3 regions of the Streptomyces sp. NPDC013157 genome follow, and region 1 is predicted to be linked to each of the others. Evidence: riboswitches for the same ligand, from Rfam matches in the RefSeq annotation. Region 1 holds a riboswitch; each other region holds the start of a gene.
What was found. A riboswitch is a leader RNA that binds a small molecule or an ion and turns the genes downstream of it on or off. The one in region 1 is predicted to bind thiamine pyrophosphate.
Positions count from the first base shown of each region.

Region 2: another riboswitch for thiamine pyrophosphate. It lies ahead of thiC (phosphomethylpyrimidine synthase ThiC); the one in region 1 lies ahead of ACFY6U_RS23075 (thiamine ABC transporter substrate binding subunit).
Region 3: another riboswitch for thiamine pyrophosphate. It lies ahead of thiO (glycine oxidase ThiO); the one in region 1 lies ahead of ACFY6U_RS23075 (thiamine ABC transporter substrate binding subunit).

Region 1 covers NZ_JBIBAK010000007.1:346,047-349,313, reverse strand. The annotation lists gene ACFY6U_RS23080 (ABC transporter permease) at 1-394, opposite strand, end outside; gene ACFY6U_RS23075 (thiamine ABC transporter substrate binding subunit) at 439-1,509, opposite strand; TPP riboswitch at 1,582-1,689, opposite strand; gene rlmN (23S rRNA (adenine(2503)-C(2))-methyltransferase RlmN) at 1,714-2,820, opposite strand; gene ACFY6U_RS23065 (VOC family protein) at 2,890-3,267, opposite strand, start outside.
Region 2 covers NZ_JBIBAK010000012.1:245,469-248,735, forward strand. The annotation lists gene ACFY6U_RS32270 (hypothetical protein) at 1-2, shown strand, start outside; gene thiC (phosphomethylpyrimidine synthase ThiC) at 162-1,982, opposite strand; TPP riboswitch at 1,975-2,152, opposite strand; gene ACFY6U_RS32280 (YibE/F family protein) at 2,224-3,267, shown strand, end outside.
Region 3 covers NZ_JBIBAK010000004.1:269,928-273,194, forward strand. The annotation lists gene ACFY6U_RS14530 (thiazole synthase) at 1-529, opposite strand, end outside; gene thiS (sulfur carrier protein ThiS) at 535-747, opposite strand; gene thiO (glycine oxidase ThiO) at 744-1,913, opposite strand; TPP riboswitch at 1,911-2,022, opposite strand; gene ACFY6U_RS14545 (NAD(P)/FAD-dependent oxidoreductase) at 2,188-3,267, shown strand, end outside.

The DNA of each region.
Region 1 (3,267 bases):
GCGCCAGCAGGATGGCCCAGACGGTGGTGTCCAGCCGTACGCCCCACAACTCGTCCAGCAGGCCGCCCCGCCCGACGAGCGCGAGGAACGCGGTGCCCACCACGACCGTCGGCAGCACGAAGGGCACCGTCACCACGGCCCGCAGCACCTGCTTGCCCGGGAAGTCGAGGCGGGCGAAGACGTAGGCGGCGGGCAGCGCGGCCAGCAGGGTGAGCGCGGTGGAGGCGAGCGCCTGCCAGGTGGTGAACCAGAGCACGTGCCGGATGTCGGACTGGCCGACGACGTCGGCGATCCGCCCGAACCGCCACACCCCGTCGACCCTCAGCCCGCGCGTGACGATCGCCGCGACCGGCCAGGCGAAGAAGACGGCGAAGAACGCGACCGGCACGAACATCAGTCCGAGCCGCGCCGCGCTCCCCGAACGGCCCTTGTGCGCGGCTACTTCAGTACGAGTGACGTCCACGTCTTGACCCACTGGTCACGGTTGGCGGCGATCTCGTCGGGCGCCATGGTCTCGGGGTCCTGGGCTGCGGGCCCGTACTTCGTGAACTCGGCAGGCACGCTCGCCCCCTTCACCACCGGGTACACGAACATGTTCAGCGGCATGTCCTCCTGGAACTCCCTGGAGACCAGGAAGTCGATGAGGGCCTTGCCGCCCTTGGTGTTCCCCGCGTTGCTCAGCAGCCCCGCGAACTCGATCTGCCGGAAGCAGGTGCCGGTCGCGACCCCGGTGGGCGCGGTGCTCGGCTTCGGGTCGGCGTAGATGACCTCGGCGGGCGGCGAGGAGGCGTACGACACGACGAGCGGCCGGTCGCCGCCGGCCTTCTTGCCGCCGGCCGAGCCGGAGAACTCCTCGTCGTAGGCCTGCTCCCAGCCGTCGACGACCTTGACGCCGTTGGCCTTGAGCTTCTTCCAGTAGTCCTGCCAGCCGTCGTCGCCGTACTGAGCCGCGCTCCCTAGCAGGAATCCCAGCCCCGGCGAGGAGGTGGACGCGTTCTCGGTGACGAGGAGGTTCTTGTACTGCGGCTTGACGAGATCGGCGTACGAGGTCGGCGGGGTCAGCTTGTGCTTGCTGAAGTACGCCTTGTCGTAGTTGACGCAGATGTCGCCGTAGTCGATGGGCGTGACCCGGTGCCTGTCCGCGTCCAGCTGGTACGCCGTGCCGACCGTGCCGAGCCCCTTCGCCTCGTACGGCTGGAAGAGACCGTTGTCGAGGGCCCTGGAGAGCAGGGTGTTGTCGACGCCGAAGAAGACGTCGCCCTGCGGGTTGTCCTTGGTCAGGATCGCCTTGTTGACGGCCTGCCCGGCGTCACCGTCCTTGAGGACCCTGACCTTGTAGCCGGACTGCTTCTCGAAGTCCTGGAGCACGTTCTTGGAGACGGCCCACGAGTCGTGGCTGACCAGAGTGACGGTCTTGGAATCGGCGTCGGAACCCGACGACGACGAGCACGCGGACAGCGTGACGAGACCGAGCCCGACGGCCGCGGCCAAGAAGGTCCTTGTGTGCACTGGTGTTTTCCTCCTGGGGTTGACCAGGAAGAGACGCGGCCCTGCCCGCGGTGTGCGGGCAGGGCGCAACAGCTTGAGTGATGACCGAACTTCCTACCCAGAATGACCTGGGCGAGGTTCAGAGGGTCTGCGGCCCGGTTGCCGCACTCTCAGCGCTGTGGCGCTCCCCTGTCGGAATATGAAGATGTACCTACGGCCCTCAGATTACCGCTCGGTGGCCGCGAGCTGACCGCAGGCTCCGTCGATCTCCTGCCCGCGGGTGTCCCGGATCGTCACCGGCACACCGTGCGCCTCGATCGCCTCGACGAACGCCTTCTCGTCCTCCGGCCGCGACGCGGTCCACTTCGAACCCGGAGTCGGGTTCAGGGGGATGAGGTTGACGTGCACGGGCTTGCCCTTGAGCAGGCGGCCCAGCCGGTCCCCCCGCCACGCCTGGTCGTTGATGTCGCGGATGAGGGCGTACTCGATGCTGAGCCGACGCCCGCTCTTCTCGACGTACTCGAACCCGGCGTCGAGGACCTCGCGCACCTTCCACCGCGTGTTCACGGGGACGAGCGTGTCGCGCAGTTCGTCGTCGGGGGCGTGCAGCGAGATCGCCAGCCGGCACTTGAATCCCTCGTCGGCGAACCGGTGGATGGCCGGGACCAGTCCGACGGTCGAGACGGTGATCCCGCGCTGCGAGAGGCCGAGCCCGTCCGGGGCGGGGTCGGTGAGAGCCCGGATCGCTCCGACCACCCGCTTGTAGTTGGCGAGCGGCTCGCCCATCCCCATGAAGACGATGTTGGAGAGCCGCGCGGGACCGCCAGGCACGTCCCCGTCCCGCAGCGCCCGCATCCCGTCCACGATCTGGTGGACGATCTCGGCGGTCGACAGATTCCGGTCCAGACCCGCCTGCCCGGTCGCGCAGAACGGGCAGTTCATCCCGCACCCCGCCTGCGAGCTGATGCACATGGTCACCCGGTCCGGGTAGCGCATCAGCACCGACTCGACGAGCGTGCCGTCGAACAGCCGCCACAGCGTCTTGCGCGTCGTCCCCTCGTCGGTCGACAGATGCCGTACGACGGTCATCAGCTCGGGGAACAGCGCCTCCCGCAGCTTGTCCCGCGACCCGGCCGGGATGTCGGTCCACTGCTCGGGGTCGTGCGCGTACCGCGCGAAGTAGTGCTGCGAGAGCTGCTTGGCACGGAACGGCTTCTCCCCGACCTCGGCCACCGCGTCCTTGCGCTCGGCGGGCGAGAGATCGGCGAGATGCCGCGGCGGCTTCTTGGCTCCGCGCGGCGCGACGAAAGTGAGTTCTCCGGGATTAGGCATGGCTGTACCAGTGTCGCAGATCAACTGAGGTGGCCTGCGACCGAAGGTTCGGCGGGGACTTGGAAGGGCTCAGCCCCTGGCCGTCGTGATGATGGCGAAGAGGGCGCCGGAGGGGTCGCGGAACATGGCGAAGCGGCCGATGCCCGGGGCCTCGGTGACCGGGATGAGGGTGGTGGCTCCGGACTCGGTGGCCCTGGCGAAGGTGGCGTCGCAGTCGGTCACCTCGAAGTAGGGGTGCCATTCCGGGGTCGAGCCGGCGTCGAGGTTGGCCTGGGGCAACTGCATCAGTCCGCCGTGGGCCGCCGCCGGGCCGGCGCCGGCCGGGGTGAGGATCGTGTAGGTCAGTCCCGGGCCCATCGGCACGTCCCGCGTCTGCCAGGAGAAGACCGACTCGTAGAACGTCTTCGCCGCGGCCGCGTCGGTGGTGTAGAGCTCCGTCCTGGACAG
Region 2 (3,267 bases), on a different contig from region 1:
GAACGGTCGATCGCTGTGCGGGGCAGCCCGCCTTGCCTCCGAGCATATGACTCGCCGTAGAGGACCAACTCGGATCGACACACTCAACTGCCCTGGCTACGACCGAGCTTGACCCTGTGTGTGTGGGGGGGCAGGCCTTCGGGTCTGCCCCCTTCACCATGTCAGTCGGCGATCGGCAGGTACACCCGGTTCCCGCTCGCGGCGAATTCCTTCGACTTCTGGAGCATCCCCTCCGCGACCTCCTCCGGTGTCGCCCCCTCGGCCGCCGCACCGCCGAACCGCTCTGTGATGCTTTGGCTAATCTTCATCGAGCAGAACTTCGGCCCGCACATCGAGCAGAAGTGAGCCGTCTTCGCCGGCTCCGCCGGGAGCGTCTCGTCGTGGAATTCGCGGGCGGTGTCCGGGTCCAGGGCGAGGTTGAACTGGTCCTCCCACCGGAACTCGAAGCGAGCGTCGGACAGTGCGTCGTCCCACTCCTGCGCGCCGGGGTGGCCCTTGGCGAGGTCGGCCGCGTGGGCTGCGATCTTGTAGGTGATGACGCCGGTCTTGACGTCGTCCCGGTTGGGCAGGCCCAGGTGTTCCTTGGGGGTGACGTAGCAGAGCATCGCCGTGCCCCACCAGGCGATCATCGCGGCACCGATGCCGGAGGTGATGTGGTCGTACGCCGGCGCGACGTCCGTGGTCAGCGGGCCGAGCGTATAGAACGGAGCTTCATCGCAGATCTCCTGCTGAAGGTCGATGTTCTCCTTGATCTTGTGCATCGGGACGTGGCCCGGGCCCTCGATCATGGTCTGTACATCGAAACGCCTGGCGATCCGGTTGAGTTCCCCGAGCGTGCGGAGTTCCGCGAACTGGGCCTCGTCGTTGGCGTCCGCGATGGAGCCGGGGCGCAGCCCGTCGCCGAGCGAGTACGTGACGTCGTAGGCGGCGAGGATCTCGCAGAGTTCCTCGAAGTTCTCGTACAGGAACGACTCCTTGTGGTGCGCGAGGCACCAGGCCGCCATGATCGAGCCACCGCGCGAGACGATGCCGGTCTTGCGGTTGGCGGTGAGCGGCACGTACGGCAGGCGCACGCCTGCGTGGACGGTCATGTAGTCCACGCCCTGCTCGGCCTGTTCGACGACCGTGTCCTTGTAGATCTCCCAGGTCAGTTCCTCGGCCCTGCCGTCGACCTTCTCCAGGGCCTGGTAGAGCGGCACCGTGCCGATGGGGACGGGGGAGTTGCGCAGCACCCATTCACGGGTGGTGTGGATGTTGCGGCCGGTGGAGAGGTCCATGACCGTGTCGGCGCCCCAGCGGGTCGCCCAGGTCATCTTCTCGACCTCCTCCTCGATGGAGGAGGTGACCGCGGAGTTGCCGATGTTGGCGTTGACCTTCACCAGGAACCGCTTGCCGATGATCATCGGCTCGATCTCCGGGTGGTTGACGTTGGCGGGCAGTACGGCCCTGCCCGCCGCGATCTCCTCACGGACCACCGCAGGAGAAACGTTCTCGCGGATGGCCACGTACTCCATCTCCGGGGTGATCTCGCCCCGGCGGGCGTACGCGAGCTGGGTCACCGCCTCGCCTTCCCGGCTGCGACGCGGCTGGCGCGGACGGCCCGGGAAGACCGCATCCAGGTTGCGCAGGCCACCGCGCGGCGAGGTGTGCTTGATTCCGTCGTCCTCAGGACGGACGGGCCGGCCCGCGTACTCCTCGGTGTCGCCGCGGGCGACGATCCAGTTCTCCCGCAGCGGCGGCAGGCCCCTGCGGACGTCGGTCTCGACGAGCGGATCGGTGTACGGGCCTGAGGTGTCGTAGAGCGTGACCGACTGCCCGTTGGTGAGATGCACCTGACGGACCGGCACCCGCAGGTCGGGGCGGGAGCCCTCGACATACCCCTTGTGCCAGCCGATGGACCTCCCGGCCTCCGGGGACGGTTCGCCCGTAATGGACTGTTCGTCCTGGCTGAAGGCAGGCGTGCGTGCGTCCTTGTTGGTCATAAGACCTACTCCCTACGCCGGCATTACCCGGTAACAGGTTCGGCGGTCGACGCAGCGGCTTCCGTCGGGCGGCGTTTCCTGCGAAACATCACACGTTCCACGTGAAACATCGCGAATACGGAGGTCAGCGCCCTCTCAGCCCGGTGCTCCGAGCTCCCGCGTGTGCAAAGGTGCCTCCACGCTAGCGTCAATTCGGGCGCGGTGAACAGAGGGCCCCTACCGTTCTTGCGATGATCGGGCGGTGACCTCGACACAGCAGCACCCCTATCCGCCCCCGGACCCGCGGCGCGGCAACGGCGCCCCGCAGGGCGGCGGACCCGGCCACGGGGGCCGTGGTGCCGGTGACGGACACATCCATGAGCAGGCCCTCAGCCATGCCCACCATCACGACAACGGCCATGCCCACGGCCACCGCGAGGCCCAGGACGGATCCGGACCCGGCGGGGGTCACGGCCATTCGCACGGGCACAGTCACAGCCACGGTCCCGCCGCGCCCGTCTCCAAGCATCTGCGCAAGGTCATCGCGGCGATCCTCATCCCCTTCACCGCCGCGGTCGTGGTCGGTCTGGTGGTGCTGTGGCCCGGCGGTGCCCCGCCGCACGAGCGCACCGGCGTCGGCTTCGACCGCCAGACGCAGGCGGCGACGGTCACCAAGGTCGTCTCGGTCAGCTGCAAGTCGGTCAACGCCTCCGGAGGCGGCTCGACCGCCGACACCGCCACAGCCGACGGCACTTCCTCGAAGGAGGGGGACGGCACCTGCAAGAAGGCCACCGTCCGGGTCGACACCGGCAAGGACAAGGGCCGTACCTTCACCGAGATCGTGCAGCCCGACCAGTCGCGGCAGTTGCACGAGGGCGAGCAGGTCGTGGCCGCGTACGAGCCCTCCGCACCCAGGGACCTGCAGTACTCGGTCACCGACGTGAACCGGAAGTTCCCGATGGCGCTGCTCGCCGGGATCTTCGCGCTCGCCGTCGTGGTGGTGGGCCGCCTGCGCGGTGTGATGGCCCTGGTCGCGCTGGCCGTCAGCTTTCTGGTGCTGACGCTGTTCATCCTGCCGGGGATCCTGCAGGGCTCGAATCCGCTGCTGATGGCGGTGGTCGGGTCGAGCGCCATCATGCTGATCGCCCTGTACATCTGCCACGGGCTGTCAGCCCGGACCTCGGTGGCGGTGCTCGGCACGCTGGTCTCCCTGTGCCTGATCGGCCTGCTCGGCTCGGAGTTCATCGACTGGGCCGCGCTCACCGGCAACACCGACGACAACACCGGCCTGATCCACGGCCTGTAC
Region 3 (3,267 bases), on a different contig from region 1:
CGTGCTCGACGATCAGCTGGAAGTTGTGCGGGTTGCGGATCCCGAGCCCCGACCCGATCGGCGACCCGAGCGGCATCACCGCGGCGCACCCCACGTCCTCCAGTTTCCGGGCCAGCACAGGATCGTCGTTCGTGTACGGCAGCACCGTGAACCCGTCGTCCACCAGCGTCTCCGCCGCGTCAAGCAGCTCGACCGGGTCCGGCAGCAGCGTCCGCTCGTCGGCGATGACCTCCAGCTTGACCAGATCGGTCCCCAGTGCCTCCCGCGCCAGCCGTGCCGTCAGCACCGCCTCGCCCGCGGTGTAGCACCCGGCCGTGTTGGGCAGCACCCGGATCCCGAGCCGGTCGAGCACCGACAGCACGGAGCCCCGTACCCCCGGGTCCACCCGCCGCATCGCGACCGTGGTCAGCTCGGTCCCGGACGCGAGGAGCGCCCGCTCCAGCACCTCCAGGCTGGGTGCACCCCCGGTACCCATGATCAGCCGGGACGAGAACGTCGTACCCCCGAGGACGAAGGGATCGTCGGCCATGGCGCTCAGCCTCCCTGCACGGCGGTCAGGACTTCCACCCGGTCGCCGTCGGCGAGCCCGGTCGTCGCCCACTGCCCGCGCGGTACGACGGTCTCGTTGACGGCCGCGGCCACCCCGGAGGGCGCCGCCGTGAGGGACCGCACGAGCGAGTCGAGAGCGGTGCCCGGGGCGATCTCCCGGCGCTCCCCGTTGACGGAGATGGTGACGGAGAGGTTCATGCGGTCTGCTCCACAAGTTGGCGGGGGAGGGGGTCGAATCGCCTCGGCGTGAACGGACGGCCCTCCGCCGGCAGCTCGCCGCCGGCCAGCAGCTCTGCCATGACGTCTCCGGTGACCGGCGTGAGCAGCACCCCGTTGCGGTAGTGCCCGGTGGCCAGCAGCAGTCCGTCGAGGCGGGTCGGCCCGAGCAGCGGCGCGTTGTCGGGGGAGCCGGGGCGCAGTCCGGCCCGGGTCTCGGTCAGGGGCAGCTCGGTGATCCCGGGCACCAGCTCGTGCGCGTCGCGCAGCAGCTCGTACACCCCGCCCGCCGTCACGGTCGTGTCCCAGCCCAGCTCCTCGCTGGTCGCGCCGACGACCAGCTCGCCGTTGTCCCGGGGCACCAGGTAGACGTTCCCGCCGCGCACCACGGCCCGTACGGTCCGGCTGAGGAACGGCGCGTACCGGGCGGGCACGGTCAGCCGCAGCACCTGCCCCTTCACCGGCCGTACCGGCGGCAGCACGTCGTCGGGCACACCCGCCAGCCGCCCGCTCAGGCTGCCGCCCGCGAGCACCACCTGGCCGGCGCCCAGCGCCTCACCCGCACGGGTGCGGACACCGGCGGCCCGTTCCCGTACCACCTCCAGGCGCTCGGCCCAGTCGCGGTGGAACACCACCCCGGCCCGCTCGCACGCGGCCACCAGCGCGGCCGCCAGCCGGCGCGGGTCGATCTGGTGGTCGCCGTCGGCCCGCAGCCCGCCGCGCACACCCGGCGCGAGCATCGGCTCCAGGCGCCGGCACTCCCGCCCGGACAGCCACTCGGACTCCAGGCCCGACTGCTTCTGGAGGGCGTGCAGCTCGCGCAGATGGGCGCGGTCGTCGGCGTCCAGCGCGACCGCGAGGGTGCCGCAGCGCCGGTAGCCGAGGTCGCGGCCGGTGAGCTCGGTCAGCTCGGCGGCGAAGTCGGGATAGCGGCGCGCGGAGGCCAGGTTGAGCCCCAGCAGGGTCTGCTCGCCGTAGTGCAGCTCGGTGACGGCGGCCAGCATCCCGGCCGCGACCTGCGCGGCCCCGCCGCCGGGCTCGGGGTCGGCCACGGCGACGGCGAGCCCGCGCTGGGCCGCCCGCCAGGCCGTGACCAGGCCGATGATTCCGCCCCCGATGACGAGGACGTCGGACGTACGTGAGGACATGGGCGTCCAGCCCCTCCCTTCGCCGGCATGACCCGGATCAGGTTCGTACGGTCGGAGGCCGCCAGCCTCCCTCTCAGCCCGGTGCGTCCGGGCTCCCGCGTGTGCTTCCCCGCCACCCTAGCCCGCGGCGCTCCGCCCCGGTAAGACGGCCTCGGACGGCACTGCGGACGGCGCTGTGGACAGTGCTGTGGACAGTGCTGTGGAACAGGTCATACGCCACGACCCCTGACTGACTCTTTGTCAGTTGTCTATCGTTCTTGTCTATGGTGATCAGGTGAGCGAGCAGACGCAGCGACGGAGCACGTCACAGACGCGGCGCGTGGTCGTCGTGGGCGCGGGGATGGCCGGGGTGCAGACCGCCGTCGCCCTGCGGGAGCAGGGGTTCACCGGGACTGTCACGCTGATCGGCGCCGAGCCGCACCAGCCGTACGACCGGCCGCCGCTCTCCAAGGCCGTGCTGCTCGGCAAGTCGGAGGGCTCCGCCTTCGAGGTGGACTTCGAGGCGCTCGGCATCGAGCTGGCGCTCGGCCGCGAGGCGCTGGGCGTGCGCACCACCGACCATGAGCTGGACACCGAGGCCGGCCCGGTGCCCTACGACGTCCTGGTCCTCGCCACCGGCGCCGAGCCGATCACGCTGCCCGGCACCGAGGGCGTGCCCGGCGTCCATCTGCTGCGCACCCTGGACGACGCCGAGCGGCTGCGGCCCGTGCTCGCCCGGCAGCACGACATCGTGGTCGTCGGCGCGGGCTGGATCGGCGCCGAGTTCGCCACCGCGGCCCGCGAGGCCGGCTGCGCGGTCACCGTGGTCGAGGCCGCCGACCGCCCGCTCGCGGGAGCGCTTCCCGCCGAGGTCGCCGCGCCGATGGCCGCCTGGTACGCGGACAGCGGCACCGACCTGCGCACCCACGCGCGCGTGGCGGGCATCGAGCCCGGCGCGGTGGTGCTCGACGACGGCTCGCGGCTGCCCGCGGGCGCCGTCGTGGTCGGCATCGGCGCCCGCCCCGCCACCGCCTGGCTGGCCGGCTCCGGCATCGGGCTGGGCCCGCACCACGAGGTGCTCGCCGACGACCGCCTGCGCACCAGCGCCCCCGACGTCTACGCGGTCGGCGACTGCGCCTCCTTCCCGTCCGGCCGCTACGCCGAGCGCCTGCTCGTCCACCACTGGGACAACGCCCTCCAGGGCCCGCGCACGGTCGCCGCCAACATCCTCGGCGAGACCGACGCCGTCTACGACCCGGTCCCGTACTTCTGGTCCGAACAGTTCGGCCGCTTCGTCCAGTACGCCGGCCACCACGCCGCCGCCGACCACCTGATCTGGCGCGGCGACCCGACAGGGCCGTCCTGGAGCGTCTGC